Regions from separate parts of the Caballeronia sp. LZ033 genome, predicted to be linked through region 1. Evidence: riboswitches for the same ligand, from Rfam matches in the RefSeq annotation. Region 1 holds a riboswitch; the other holds the start of a gene.
What was found. A riboswitch is a leader RNA that binds a small molecule or an ion and turns the genes downstream of it on or off. The one in region 1 is predicted to bind manganese.
Positions count from the first base shown of each region.

Region 2: linked by a shared signal. The riboswitch ahead of QCE62_RS00915 (sodium:calcium antiporter) and the one ahead of mntP (manganese efflux pump MntP) in region 1 are both predicted to bind manganese.

Region 1 covers NZ_JARUXQ010000003.1:126,632-134,307, forward strand. The annotation lists gene QCE62_RS21905 (glucose/quinate/shikimate family membrane-bound PQQ-dependent dehydrogenase) at 1-392, shown strand, start outside; gene QCE62_RS21910 (hypothetical protein) at 409-546, opposite strand; gene QCE62_RS21915 (PQQ-binding-like beta-propeller repeat protein) at 741-2,495, shown strand; gene QCE62_RS21920 (lipopolysaccharide biosynthesis protein) at 2,506-3,567, opposite strand; gene QCE62_RS21925 (hypothetical protein) at 3,987-4,463, shown strand; gene QCE62_RS21930 (ester cyclase) at 4,484-4,930, opposite strand; yybP-ykoY riboswitch at 5,045-5,212, shown strand; gene mntP (manganese efflux pump MntP) at 5,222-5,791, shown strand; gene QCE62_RS21940 (DUF6632 domain-containing protein) at 5,784-6,194, opposite strand; gene alr (alanine racemase) at 6,419-7,519, shown strand; gene QCE62_RS21950 (hypothetical protein) at 7,548-7,676, opposite strand, start outside.
Region 2 covers NZ_JARUXQ010000001.1:183,841-191,516, forward strand. The annotation lists gene QCE62_RS00900 (MerR family DNA-binding transcriptional regulator) at 1-326, opposite strand, end outside; gene QCE62_RS00905 (MBL fold metallo-hydrolase) at 431-1,504, shown strand; gene QCE62_RS00910 (ABC transporter substrate-binding protein) at 1,512-3,107, opposite strand; yybP-ykoY riboswitch at 3,355-3,532, shown strand; gene QCE62_RS00915 (sodium:calcium antiporter) at 3,630-4,640, shown strand; gene QCE62_RS00920 (flagellar protein FliT) at 4,772-5,071, opposite strand; gene fliD (flagellar filament capping protein FliD) at 5,081-6,607, opposite strand; gene QCE62_RS00930 (flagellin) at 6,790-7,676, opposite strand, start outside.

The sequences.
Region 1 (7,676 bases):
TCGGCATTCCCTGCCAGGCGCCGCCGTGGGGTTACATGGCGGGCGTCGATCTGCGCACGAACAAGATTGCGTGGCAGCACAAGAACGGCACGATTGTCGACAGCGCGCCCTTGCCCATTCCGATGCCGCTCGGCGTGCCGAGTCTGGGCGGAACGATCGTGACGGCGGGCGGCGTTGCGTTCCTGACCGGCACGCTCGATCAATACGTGCGCGCCTACGACGTCCACGACGGCCGGAAGCTGTGGGAAGCGCGCTTGCCGGCGGGCGGACAGTCGACGCCGATGAGCTATGCAGACGCCAGCGGCAAGCAGTATTTGCTCGTGACCGCAGGCGGACATGGCTCGCTCGGCACCAAGGCCGGCGATTACGTCATTGCCTACACGCTGCAATGACGGTTGGGGCGCGAGATTACTGCGCGCGCCGGTAGGCTTCGGCCATCAGCGCGCTGACCTTGGCGCGGGTATGAAGCGCGTCGCGCGTGGCTGCGCGAAGCTTGGCGGCGAGGAAGGAAACGAGGGCGATCGGGGTGGCGGCGATGATTCCCATGGCGGACTCCATACTAGGGGTAACTAACTAGGTAATAACCCTAGGTTAGCATACTTTGATGCGGTGCAATAAAACGCTTTCATAAAACCGCATCCGTGTGGGCATTTCGTAAGCTGATTAGACGGATCGCCGTCGCGTTGAAGTGTCGGCGCGATGGTTCCAGGTCGTCCCGTCTCTCCGTCGAGGAGTTGCACATGAAAGCGCTCGTTCCTGCCTGTGCCGCTGCTATCGGCGTCACGCTGCTCGCGATCATCATCGGCGCATGCAGCGGGGGCGGCTCCGGCGGGGACGCCTCCTCATCCGCGGCGGGCGGCGGAGCGGCTTCGGGGGCATCGAGCCCAGCGGGGGCATCGAGTGCATCAGGTGCATCAGGCGCCTCGGGCGCTTCCAGTCCTTCCGGCAGCAACGGCAACGGCAACGGCTCGACCACCGCCGTCAGTCATCCGATGGACGTCACCACCTGGCACAACGACATCGCCCGAACCGGCCAGCAACTGGCCGAAACCGTCCTGACGCCGTCGAACGTCAATACGGTGACGTTCGGCAAGGTGGGCGTGTTCAACGTGGACGGCGCCGTCGATGCCCAGCCGCTCTTTCTGGCCGGCGTGCCGATCGCGGGCGGCACGCGCAATGTGCTGTACGTCGCGACCGAGAACGCGAACGTCTATGCCTTCGATGCCGACAGCGGCGCCGTGCTCTGGAAAGTCTCGACGCTCGGCAACGGCGAGTCGCCCAGCGACGACCACGGCTGCGCTCAGATCACGCCGAACATCGGCGTCACGGCGACGCCGGTCATCGACCGTTCGCGCGGCCCGCATGGCGTGATGTACTTGATCGGCATGTCGAAGGACGGGTCGGGCGGCTATCACCAGCGCATCCACGCGCTCGACGTCACCACGGGCGCCGAGCTCTTCAACGGTCCGACCGAAATCACCGCGAGCTATCCGGGCAACGGCGCGGGCAGCCAGAACGGCCAGGTGCCGTTCACGCCGGGCCAGTACGCCGAACGGGCCGCGTTGCTGCTGTTGAACGGCGTCGTGTACACGTCCTGGACTTCGCACTGCGATTTCATGCCGTACACCGGCTGGGTCATCGGCTACAACGCCGACACGCTCCAGCAGGCAAGCGTGCTCAACCTGACGCCGAACGGCCAGATGGGCGCGATCTGGATGAGCGGCGCGGGGCCGGCATCGGACGGGCAGGGCATCTATCTGCTCGATGCCAACGGCACCTTCGACCCGACGCAAAACGCCCAGGAAATGCCGATCAACGGCAACTATGGCAATGGCTTCCTGCGCATCGACCCAAATCCGCTGCGGGTGCAGGATTACTTCCAGGCGTCGAACACGGTGCAGGAGTCGAACGAAGACGAGGATCTCGGCTCGGGCGGCGCGATGGTGTTGCCCGATTTCACCGATGCAAACGGCACCGTCCAGCATCTTGCGGTGGGCGCGGGCAAGAACTCGACCATCTACGTGGTCAACCGCCTGTCGATGGGCAAGTTCGATTCGAACGCCGACCACATCTATCAGGAACTCGTCGGGCAGATCACGGGGCCGATGTTCGCCGGGCCGGCCTACTTCAACAACACGGTGTACTTCGGTTCGATCGGCGACAGCATCAAGGCGTTCGCGGTATCGAACGCTGCGTTGTCCGCGACGCCCACCAGCAAGACCGCGAACACCTTCGGCGCGCCGGGCGCGACGCCGAGCATTTCCGCCAATGGCGCCACGAACGGCATCCTGTGGGCTGCGGAGAACGGCACCATCGCCGGGCTGCGCGCCTACGACGCAAGCAACCTGGCGACCCAGCTCTACAACAGCGGCGACACCAGTGGACGCGACCAGTTTGGTCAGGGCAACAAATTCATCACGCCGACCGTCGCGAACGGCAAGGTCTATGTGGGCACGAAGAGCGGCGTCGGCGTGTTCGGGCTGCTGGCGAAGTGAGCGCGCGATCTCACGGCGCCGGATGCGCCGCGACGAACGACTTGAACGCGCTGTAGGCCGGCTTGGGCGTCTTGCCGTCGTTCAGCATGATGCCGTACGGGCCTTCGCCGCCGCTGGGGTCGTCGTAGAGTTCGTAGACCTGCAGTGACGTGATGCCGTATTGCGTGGAGATCGACTTGAGCGCGCCCAGCATGTTGACCGACAGGTAATCGGCGGCCTGTTGCTGGGTGCCCGGAAAGCTCGGCCGGATACCGACTTCGTTGATCCACACCGGCTTGCCGAAACTCTTCAAGGTGCCGATCACGTTGTAGCAGCCCGTGCCGCCGCACGCGTGGGTGATATCGCCTTGCTCGGAATACCAGTGCCAGGCCGTCACGTCCCAGGTGACTTTCGGATGACCGGTCGTGCCGTCGGGCTGCGTGCCGTTCGCGAGCATGACATCGAAGCCATAGTGCATCCAGGTGTTGCCGCCGATCACGATCTTGCCCAGCGGATCCAGCGACTTGATCCCCGCGATCAACCCGCGCACCACGCCGCGTGCAATCTGGAAGCGCGTGTTGTCGAAGTCGGTGCTGCGCACGCCGTCCACCCAGCCGACGAGACATTGCGCCGCGAGTTCGTTGGTCACTTCGTAGTACGCGTAGCGCTGCACCGCGACGATCTGCCGGGCGATGGAATACGCGGCGCTGTAGGCATCGCTCTCGCCGGCGAAATTGAGTTCGAGCAGGATGACCGGATACACGGTGATGCCGCTGGCGGCCATCGTCCTGGCGACGTTGGCGAGGGTTCGGGCGCCTGGCGCATCGCGCACCTCGATGCGGTACATCTTCACGTTGAGATCGCGCAATTGCGACCGTTGCAGCGCCGGGCTCGAAAGGGCGTACGCGCCGGTGTTGTTGTGGCCGTTGATGCCGTAGGCGATGTCGCGGGCACTCGGGTACGTGAGCGGCGCGGGAATGACCGGGCGCGCGGCATCGCTGACCGCGGCGGGGCCGGCGCTGTCCGAGCCGCCGCCGCACGCCGCGAGCAACAGGGGCAGCGTGAGCGCGCCGAACTTGTGGACGAGTTTCATGATGAGGAAGGACGCGAGAAATATCGAAGCGATACCCCGAACCGTTGCCGATATCGAATTAGTTGGGCGGATGCGAACCGGAGGGACGCGGCGTTGTGATGGTTCGATGGGAATGCGCGTCGGCGGCGGGCGTCTGGCCGGTGCACGCACGTTCTGCGGAAGGGACAGGAAGAGGCCGCGAAGGCCTTGTTTGGCGAAGCTGCGGGAACGTGTGGGAGCGTGCGTAGAAAACTATAGACGCTGGTTGCGCGCGAAATCAAGGCGTGGCGTCGCCAGGCAAACGCACGAAACGGTAGACCTCCGGAAGCCCTGCTTTTGATTGGGCCGAACGGTCGGAATGCCGTGTCGAAGACGGATGCGTTATATTTCAAAATACATAGCGCATTGCATTCGACGCAAAGAACCTGTCACTGGCTACCATGTTGACCCGCACACGATCACGATCACCCGCCACGTCCGCCCCGGCCGATTCCAGCCTGGGCGCCAGCATCATTACCGTGCAGGCCGCGCGCGATCGCGAACGCGCCGAGCCGCTTCGGGATCTCGTCGATGCGCATCGGCGCTTGCAGGGCAGCGTGTTGCGCTTTCTCTCGTTATTCGTGGAGAGCGTGGAGCCCGCGCCGCTGGACCAACTGGTGGCCTGTCTGGAAAAGAAGGCGCGCGCGGCGGGCTTTGCGCGCATGCCGGAATTGAGCGAAGCCGTGCAGGCGACGCGCGAAGCCGCCCGGCAGCGCGAGTGGCTGTTCTCCGATTCCTTCGGCACCGATGCCGCCGCGCTCCGCGAAGCCGCTCGCGCGCTGGAGCGCCTGGACGCGACGCTCGTCGGCTTGTGTGTCGAACATGTGGTGCGGCAGACCGCCTCGCGCGGCGCGAAAGGCAAGGCGCGGCGCGCCTGAGCATCAATCCGGAAGTACGTTCAGGGCGATGGCCTGATCCCGGACGGCACGGCGTCGAGCTGGCGGAATACGCTGAGCCAGTCTTCAAGATGCCAGGTTTTCGAGACGCGGTCGCCGCGTATCTCGTGGAAGGAGTGAATCGCGAAACGAAGCGGCTTGCGGGTGGCGGCGATGCCCATCAGCGGCCCGGCCTGTGTGCCGCTCACTTCGGCGCGTACGCCCACGCGATCATCCTGCACCAGCATGTCCAGGATCTCGATGCGCATGTCGGGCAGCGCAATGGCGAGATCGGCGAAGATGGGAATCATCTGGTCGGGACCTGGACGCTCTCCGGGCGGTTCGGGAAGATACGCCCAGTCCGGTGTGACGGCCTCGCGCAGCAGCATGAGATCGTGCGTGGCAAATGCGCGATAGAGCCGTTCGACTGCGTCTTTCGCAGCCGCGTGGGTAAGCTGGCCTGCCTGCATGGCGCCTCCGTCATGAGCGGGTTGGCATGCGGTGGAAACTGCGGCATAACGTACCCACTGTACCGCAACCTGTCGTGAACGCGCAGGAACGGCCCAGGAGTCATGTTAAGCTCACGGCTCTTCGCTGGGGAGTAGCCGGCTTTCCGTTCGGGAAAGCGTCCATGTCAACACGCTCGGTCGTTCGGACCGTGGCATGGGCAACCGTCAAGGGTTGGCAAGACCATCGACAGATCCGCGACCGGTCGGGCGCGCGTTCTGTCGTTCCATCTTGCCCGACCAGAGCGCTACTCGATGAACCTCGCCTCCACACTATTCCTCGCCTTCGCCATGTCCACCGACGCCTTCGCGGCCGCCGTCGGCAAAGGCGCCACGTTGCACAAGCCGCGCATTGCCGAGGCCCTGAAGACCGGCGTGATCTTCGGTGTGATCGAGGCGCTGACGCCGCTCGTCGGCTGGGCGCTTGGCAAGGCGGCCGCGCAGTACGTCACCGCGTGGGACCACTGGATTGCGTTCGCGCTGCTGGGTCTGCTCGGCGCGCGCATGATTCGCGAAGGCCTGCGCGCCGTGGAGCATGAGGAAGAAAAGCCCAACTCCCACTCGTTCTGGGTGCTCGCGCTCACCGGCTTCGCCACCAGCATCGATGCCATGGCGGTCGGCGCGGGCCTCGCGTTCATCGATGTCGATATCTTCTCCACGGCCGCGACCATCGGCTTCGCGACCATGCTGATGGTGACCATCGGCGTGATGGTCGGGCGGCTCGTGGGCGCGACCATCGGCAAGCGGGCGGAGATTGTCGGCGGGGTGATCCTGATGGGCGTCGGCTGCGTGATCCTGGCCGAGCACCTCGGCTATCTCAACTGAGCTTGCCTGCCTGCCCGCGGCGCGGCGTGAAGTACGCGAGCGCGGCGGCGACGATGAACAGCGCCGGCACATCGCCGGCCAGATGGCCGATATGCGCATGAGACTGCGTGCCGCCGAATGACTGCACGGCCATGATGGCGCCGTGCACGATGCTCGACCACACCGTGAACCAGATGAGACTCAGGTGCCGCAGCGGATCGCGCGAGGCGATCAGCAGGAACACGCCGAGCGTCGCGTAGAGGCCGACGATCATCAGCGCGTACTCCGAGCGGCCTTCGTGCGTGCCTTCCCAGGCCCAGCCGGAAGGCCAGAGCAGCATCAGGGGATAGACGGCGAACAGCGCGATCAGCCCAACGATCACGAGCACGATGCGCAGGCAGGCAAGACGACGGGCGTCGGTCATGGCGATCTCCTTCGCCCCATGCGGCGTGAGCCTCACGATACGCCGGAAAGCACGCGTCGCGAAGCTTGGGCTGCGTGTTTGGCGGGCAGCGTCTTCCACCAAAATTCGGCGCGAATACGATAACAAAAACTGCCTTCCGGCCGATACGATTCGTGCTTCCACTGCCTTCTTTCACAAAAGCAGCATGGCGCGTCCGATCAGGCGGCCCATGCCGGGGAGCACGCATGCCACGTCCGATTTCCGCACGCATTCTTCTCGACGCCATCCGTCACAACCTGCAATTCGTCCGGGACACGGTGCCGACATCGCGCGTGTGGGCCGTGATCAAGGCGAACGCGTATGGTCACGGCATCGAGCGCATTTATCCGGCGCTTGCCGAGGCCGACGGCATCGCGCTGCTCGATCTCGACGAAGCCGTGCGCGTGCGCGAGCTCGGCTGGCACAAGCCGGTGCTGCTGCTGGAAGGCGTTTTCGAACCGGCTGACGTGCTGGTGGCGGACCGGTATCGCCTGCATGTCACCGTGCACTGCGACGAACAGCTCGACATGCTCGAAGCCGCCCGCCCGCGTGAGCGCATCGACATCCAGTTGAAGATGAACTCGGGGATGAACCGGCTGGGCTTCCGTCCGGCGGACTATGAGCGTGCGTGGCTGCGTGCGTCGCGGATCGGGTCGATCGGTTCGATCGGGCTGATGACCCATTTCGCCAACGCCGATGATGGCGCGATCGACTGGCAAGTCGACGCCTTCGACGCCGTCACGCGCAACCTGCCGGGCACGCGGTCACTGTCGAACTCGGCGGCGGTGCTGTGGCACCCGCGGGCGCATCGCGACTGGGTGCGGCCCGGGACGATCCTCTATGGCGCGTCGCCGAGCGGGTGCGCGCGTCATATCGCGGGCAACCCGCTGCGCGCGGCGATGACGCTGGAAAGCCGCATCATCGGCGTGCAGACGATGCAGCCCGGCGAGACGACCGGCTATGGCCGAACCTTCACGACGGATCGACCGATGCGCGTCGGCGTGGTGGCGTGCGGTTACGCGGATGGCTATCCGCGGCACGCGCCGGCCGGCACGCCGGTCATGGTGGCGGGCGTGCGGACGCGGATCGTCGGGCGCGTGTCGATGGACATGCTCACGGTCGATCTCACGCCCTGCCCGGCGGCGGGTATCGGCGCGCCGGTCGAGCTGTGGGGCGCGCATGTCAGCGTCGATGAAGTGGCGGAGCCGTCCGGTACGATCGGCTACGAGTTGCTGTGCGCGTTGGCGCGTCGGGTGCCGGTGCGGTGCGAGGTGGCTGAAGGGGCAGCGGCGATCGTCTACGAGTGACCCGGGTGACGTGCCGCTGCGCGAAGAATCAGCGCGTCGCCGCCATGAAGAACGCCGTGGAACGCTGCGGCGTCACGCCCACGATGCTCATCTGATTGTTCACGACGGTCGCCTCGACCGGCATCGTCACGCCGCCGCCGGTGGCGCACGCGGCGCT
Region 2 (7,676 bases), on a different contig from region 1:
TTCAGGTCTTCCAGCTGACGTTCGAGCACTTCCCGGTGCGCCGCGATGGTATCGACGAAAGCCTGCAGCTGCGTGTTCGTGCCGGTGGGCGAGTCGTACAGATCGAGCAGCGTGCGGATTTCCGATAGCGTGAAGCCGAGGCGCTTGCCGCGCAACGTGAGCTTCAGACGCGTGCGGTCGCGCGGCGAATACACGCGCCGCAAGCCGTTCGACCCCGCGCGCTGCGGCGCGAGCAAGCCCTGATCTTCGTAGAAACGAATGGCGCGCGGCGTGACGTCGAACTCGCGCGCCAGGTCGGTGATGGTGTAGTGCGTCGGTTGAGTCATCGCGGCCGGCAGCGCAAAAGCGCACGCAACGTTAGAATGGACGTTTACGTTATCGTCAACTTCGCCAGATTGCAACGCGGCGCAAACCCGGAGGCAAGGACCGAATGAACGCACTCGAAAGCCAGCTCGACTATGTTTTTGCGGACGAATTGCCGGAGGCCGGCGGCGTCAAGGAAGTCGCGCCGGGTGTGTTCTGGCTGCGCATGGCGTTGCCGTTCGCACTCGATCACATCAACCTCTGGCTGCTGCGTGACGAGATCGACGGCGAGCAGGGCTGGACCGTGGTCGATTGCGGGATTTCGAACGAGACCATTCGCGCGAACTGGGAACGGGTGTTCGATACCGTGCTCGATGGCCTACCGGTGCTGCGTGTGATCGTCACGCACTGTCATCCGGACCATCTTGGCCTCGCCGACTGGATCTGCAAGGGCGGCGACAGGCAGCGCTGGAACGTGCGCTTGTGGATTTCGCTCGGCGAGTATGCGATGGGCCGCGTGATGGCCGCGGGCGACGGCTCGAATGCGGGCGGCGAGCGCGCGGCGGCGCATTTCGCGGCGCACGGCCTGACCGACGAAGCCTCGCTCGACGCGCTGCGCAAGCGCGACAGCTACTATCCGACCCTGGTCCCTTCCATTCCGCATGAATACCGCCGCATTCGCGACAACGATGTCATCCGCATCGGCGGGCGCGACTGGACGGTGGTCGCGGGCTTCGGCCATTCGCCGGAGCATAGCGCGCTGTTCTGCGCGGCGGACAAGCTGCTGATTTCAGGCGACATGGTGTTGCCGCGCATCTCGACGAACGTCTCCGTGTTCGCGCTGGAACCGGAAAGCAATCCGCTGGCGCTGTTTCTGGAATCGCTTGGCCGCTACGAGCCGATGCCCGCGGAGACGCTCGCGCTGCCGTCACACGGCAAGCCGTTTCGGGGCGTGCGGACGCGCATCGCGCAACTGCGCGACCATCATCGCGCGCGTCTGGCGGAAGTGCGCGAGGCGTGCATGGAGAAGCCGTGCAGCGCCGCCGATATCGTGCCGTTAATGTTCAAGCGCAAGCTCGACATCCATCAGATGACGTTCGCGCTCGGCGAGGCGCTTGCGCACCTGCATGTGCTCTGGCTCGATGGAACGCTCAGGCGCCAGACCGGCGATGACGGTGTGATCCGCTTCGCGCCGGCCTGACCGGCATTTACTGCACCGACACGCCACCCAGGTTCAGCCGCCCGAACGGGCTCACGTTGAAGCCGCTGACGTTGGCGCGCGTGAGTGCGGCGGCAGTCGGATAGACGAGCGGAATCCACAGCGCCTGATCGTGAATGATCTTCTGCGCGCCATCGTACGACTGCGTGCGTTTGGCGACATCCGGCGTCGCCTTGCCGTCGGCGATGAGCTTGTCGAGTTGCGGGTCGCAGTAGCGCGCGAAGTTGATGCCGGACTTCACCGCGTTGCAACTGAACAGCGGCGACAGATAGTTGTCGGGGTCGCCGTTGTCGCCCGCCCAGCCCATGAAGAGCATGTCGTGCTGGCCGAGCTTCGCCGAGCGGATCAGCTCACCCCACTCGATCACTTTCACCTGCGCCTTCACGCCGATCTTCGCCAGGTCGGCCTGCAGCAACTCGGCGCCGACCTTCGGATTCGGGTTCAGCACGCTGCCGTTCGGACGCACCCAGATGGTCGTGTCGAAGCCGTTCGGAAAGCCCGCTTCGGCGAGCAGCTTCTTCGCGGCATCGGGCGAGTATTTGTAGGCCGCGATGTTCTTGTCGTAGCTCCACGTGTTCGGCGGATACGGATTCACCGCGGCCGTGCCGGTGTTGTCGAACACGGTCTTCATGTAGGTCGTGCGATCGAACGCCATGTTGATCGCCTGCCGCACCTTGGGATTGTCGAGCGGCTTCTTCTCCGTATTGAGCGCAACGAACGCGGTCATGAAGGCCGGCGTTTCGCTCACTTTCAGCGCGTGGTCCTTCTTTGCGTCGGTGACGTCCTGCGGCTTCGGCGAAAGCGCGATCTGGCATTCACCCGCCTTGATCTTCTGCGCGCGCACGGCCGCGTCCGGCGTGATCGCGTAGATCAGCCGGTCGATCTTCGGCTTCGGTCCCCAGTAGGCCGGGTTCACGTCGTAACGGATCACCGAGTCCTTCGTATAGCTCTTCAGCGCGAACGGACCGGTGCCCACCGGCTTGCTGTTCAGGTCGGTCTGCTGGTTCGCCTTCAGCAGCTTGTCAGCGTATTCGGCCGAATAGATGGAGGCGAAACCCATCGTGAGGATCGGCACGAAGGTGGCGTTGGGCTCGTTGAGTTCGAATTTCACGGTGTGGTCATCGACCTTCGTCACGGCCTTGATGAGCTTCACGAGGCCCATCGACTGCGCATGCGGAAAACCGCTTGCGCCCGCGATCTTGTGCCACGGATTGCTGTCGTCGAGCATGCGCGAGAAGGTGAACACGACGTCGTCGGCGTCGAGCGCCCGCGTCGGCTTGAACCATTCGGTCGTCTGGAACTGCACGTTCGGACGCAGATGGAAGGTGTAGGTGAGGCCGTCGCTGCTTACGTCCCACTTCTCGGCGAGCGCGGGCGCGACCTTCTTCGCGGCTTCGTCGTAGGCGACGAGCGTGTTGAAGATGACATCGGCGGAAGCGTTGGTGGTCACGAGCGAATTGAACTGCACGACGTCGAAGCCGTCCGGGCTCGCTTCGGTGCAGATGGTGAGCGGCTTGGACAGCGCGATGCCCGGCGCGGCGAGCAGGATGGCCGCGGCAGCGGCGGCGACGAGTGTCAGGCGCATGAGATCTCCCGTGACCCGATGGTCACACGGCGTTTCGTTCTTGTTGGCGGATCAGGTCCGATGACGGTCGGCAGGCGCAGCAAGCAGCGCGCCCGGCGCGGCCGGCGCGGCCGGCGCGGCCGGCGCGGCCGGCGCGGCCAGCATAGCGAATGCTCGTTGCATCGACAACGATTCGATCCGCATACGCATATTCCTGCCATGAGCCAGGCGAGAAGGCGCGGCTTGCCGAAACCGGAGGCATCGGGCTACACTTGCGCCGTCTTTGGGGAGTAGCCTTCCTTCGTGCGCGAAGGAGAACGCGTCAACATCCTCGGCCCTGCTGCCGTGGCGCGTTCGACCGGACCGGTTTGGCGAGACCATCGATGCACTGCGTCGTTCCTGGCCGGACGGCGCGTGGTGCATCGTGGTTCGCTCAGCGTCCGGCCGTGGAAAGATCGTGTCCCTACAACTACAACGTCTCCTTCTCACGCGTCTTTCGGCGCTTCCGCCGCGTTCGTCGCATTGCTTCATGCGAGGTGCCGCATGACGATGCTCTTCATCGAACTCGCACTGATGCTCGCGATCATCCTGATCGCGTCCGAACTCTTCACCAACGCGCTCGAACATCTCGGCGAGCGGCTCGGCATTTCCGAAGGCGTGACCGGCTCGCTGTTCGCTGCCGTCGGCACCGCGCTGCCCGAAACCACGGTGCCGATCATCGCCTTGCTCGGCGGCACGCCCAGTCGCGCGGTCAACGAGGAAATCGGCGTCGGCGCGATTCTCGGTGCGCCGCTGATGCTCGCAACGCTCTCCACCTGCCTGATGACGATTGCGGTGCTCAAGTCGCGCGGCTTGCAAGGACGGATCGTGCCGGAGCGCAGCGGCTTCACGCGGGATCTCAACTTCTTCCTGTTTGCGTTTTTGATCGCGTGCGCGGCGATGTTCGTCCCGCATCACGCATGGCCCGTGCGGGCGATGTTCGCGGCGGGCCTCGTCGGGCTATACGTCTTGTATGTCATCTCGACGTTCAGGGCCTCGGCGAACCTGGTCGAAAGCGGACACGGCACCGAAGCGCCTGAGGCGCTGTTCGCTTCGCGCCTGGGATTGAAGACGTCCATGGGCAGCATCATGCTGCAGTTCCTGGTCGGCATCGTGTTGCTGGTGGGCGGCGCGAAGGGCTTCATTCACGGCGTCGAAGGGGTGTCGCAGGCGCTTGGAATCTCCGCGCTGCTGCTGTCGCTGATCATCATTCCGATCGCCACCGAATTGCCCGAGAAGGTGAACAGCATCCTGTGGGCGCGCAGAGGGAAGGACACGCTCGCGTTCGGCAACATCACGGGCGCGATGGTGTTCCAGGGCACCTTGCTGCCCGCGATCGGCATCATGCTGACGCCGTGGGAACCGCGTGTCGAAGTGCTGACCGGCGTGTTGATCACGCTGGCGGCGGCGGCGTGGCTGCGCCTCAATGCGAAGCCGAATGGCGTGGTGCTGTGGGCGCTGCTCGGGAACGGCGTGCTGTATGCGGCGTATCTGGCGCTGACGCTGGGTCGATAAAGCCCGACAGCTCAAGCCCCGCCACAAATAAGAATGCCCGCGCGAGGCGGGCATCAAGAGCGAAGCAGCGCGCCCGACATCGGCGCGTTGTTCTTGTTGTTCTTGTGTTATCGGCGCGGCAGCTGAAAACTTTAGAAGCGCGCGGCTTGTTGATAGCGGCTTGCGGCCTTGGCGCCGTCCATCGAACGGCGATAGTTCGCGGCGAGCGCCGTCTGCGCCATCTGCGCGCGCGATGCAACGGCATCGATGCTCGCCTGGATCTTGCGGATGACCGCGAGCGACTCCGCCGGCTGCTCGGCCCGCAGCGCCATGACGAGCGGTGCGCGCGCTTCGGTCAGCTCGGCGGCGCGCGCCCAGTCTTCGTTGCCCACTGCCGTTTCGATGGCCTCGGTCAGCGACCAGGCTTCCTGAATCAGTTCGTGCTGGTTCATGTCCGGTCCTTAGCTCTTGTTGGTGGCCAGCGCGCCGGCGCTGTTGGTGCCGCCGAAGAGGGCGGTCAGATAGCTCGACTGCGTGGCCATCGACGACATCAACGAGTTGAGCGCCGTGAACTGGTCGTTGTACGAGGTGGTCAGCTGCGCGGTGTACGCGGTGAGCTGCGTCTGCTGATCGGCGATGCTGGTCAGGTCGTCGTTGAGCGCGGTCGTGCGCGTGTCGATGATGCCGCCGGTCTGCAGGAACGCCGTCAGGCTCGTGTTCAACTGCGCGGCCACGCCGTCGGTCGTGTTGAAGAGCGAGGCGACCGTGCCGCTGCTGTTGGTGAGCGCGTTGGTGAGCGCGTCTTCGTCGGTCGAAAGCGTGCCGTCCGGCTGCAGCGTGATGCCGATCGACGCCAGGTTCACCTTGCCCGTGCCGACGCCGATGCCCTTGCTGATCGTGCTGGAGATCGTATTCTTGATGGTGTTCATCATCGAGTCGCCGAGCAGCGCGCCTTGCGAGCTGGCGGTCGAATCGAACGACGTCAGCGACGACGCCGTGCTGATGAAGTTGTTGTAGGCGGTGACGAAGGCATCGATGGCGGTCTTCTGGCCGGTGACGTCCTGGCCGATCGTGAGCGTCTGCGTCGTGCCGACGGAGTCCGCGGTGATGTTCATCGTGACGCCCGTCACCGCTTCCTTGATCGTGTTGCTCGAACTCGTGACCGGCGTGCCGGCCACCGTCAGGTGCGAGTCCACCCCCGCGCTGGATTGCGTCCAGCCGTTGGTGCTGCTGATGGTGGTGTGTTCGGGAACGGTGATGGTCTTGGTCGGGTCGGTCGGGTCCGGATCGGTGGTCGTGGTGGACGAGCTGACCTGAAGCTTGTTGATGGCGGAGGTGCTGCTGTCCGCGGTGACATCGACGCCGATCTGATTGCCGAGACCCGTCGACGTGGAGCGCAGCACGAGGTGCGCGCCGTCCGAGCCGTTGACGATGGTCGCGGTGACGCCGGGATTGTCGGACGCCGAGTTGATCGCCGACACGATGCCCGACAGCGTGTTGTTGCTGCTGTCGAGCTTGATGGTGCTGCTGTTGTTGCCGACCTTCAGCGTGATCGAGCCGGTGCCGAGCGCGTCGGTGGTCGAGAACGTGCCGGACGTGAGCGATTGCGCCGAAGCGATGTTCTGTACGTTGACCGCATAGCTGCCGGCGACGGCCGTGGTGTCGGCGCTGCCGGTGAGGCCCTTGCCGTCGGCGGTGGCGGTGAACGAGCCGAGCGTCTTGCCGTTGGCGAGATTCGTGATCGAGCTTTGCAGCAGCGACAGCACGGACTTGAGCGTGCCGATCGCGGTGAGCTGCGTATTGTCGGCGGTCTTCTTGTTGTTGAGCGCGTCGGTCTGGCCTGCGACCTTCGCGTTGACGATCGCGGTGACGAGCGAGTTCACGTCCATCGTCGAGTTGGTGGAACCGCTGATGATCGACTGTGCGGCCTGTTGTACGGCGCTGGTCGGATCGACAGTGGAACCCGATGTCGTGGCTACGGTGGTCATGTGTGCTCCGCTCGTATTACTTCGCGATCGTTTGGAATGAGGCGGAAGTCGTCATCTTCCGAAAACGCGCACAGGGAGACGAGCTCCCTTTGCGCTGACTGCTTTGCTGCTTTGCTGCTTTGTTGCTTCCGGCGCGCATTGTACTGGCTGATGCGCGCCGGTTACAGCGTCGGCCGTGATGCTTAGCCGAGGAGCTTCAGAACTTGCTGGGGCATCGAGTTCGCTTGAGCCAGCACCGAGATACCAGCTTGTTGCAGCACTTGAGCCTTCGACAGGTTCGCGGTTTCCTGCGCGAAGTTCGCGTCGGTGATCTGCGACTGTGCCGACGACAGGTTGGTCGACTGAGCCGTCTGCGTCGAAGCGATCGACGAGAAACGGTTCTGTGCGGCGCCGAGGTCAGCTTGAATCGAGTTGACGCTGTCGAGGGCGTTGTCGATCGATTCGATCGCCAGGTTCGCGCCGTTGGCCTTCGTCAGGTCGATGTCGGAGACCTTCGGGGGAACGTTCTGCGCATTGGCTTGAGCGATGCCGTCAGCGGCGCCCGTGGCGTTTGCGTTGTCCGCAAGCGCGCCCTTGCCGGTCAGCGTGCCGCCGGTCGTGTCGAACAGACCGGTCACCGACGCGCTGATGTCGGTTTCCGCGCCGTTTGCATCCACACCCTTGAAGGTGAAGCCGCCAGCGCCGTCGCCATAGATGTTGACGCTGCTGTAGGCCGGCGTGTCTGCCGAGCCAGCGACCGTGCCATCGGCCTTGAGCGAGATCGACACGCTGCCGAGCTTGGTCGTCGGCGAGGTCGTGGTGGCGGTGGCGACGTTAGCTGCGTCGTTCTGAACGGCCGTGATGTCCGTTTGGTCCGCGCCGCCGGTGGTCGTCGTCAGCGCCGTGCCCGTCAGGGTTGCGACACCGCCGGCATTGGGCGTTTGCGTGAAGAGCTTGCTTGCGTCGGCCGTGGACAGGTACGAGCCGCTTTCCGTGCCGTTGGCGACCGTCTTGAACTTGTAGCCGCCGTTGCCATCGGCATAGACATTGATGCCGGTGATGTCCGTGGCTGCACCCGTGCCCGCGCCCG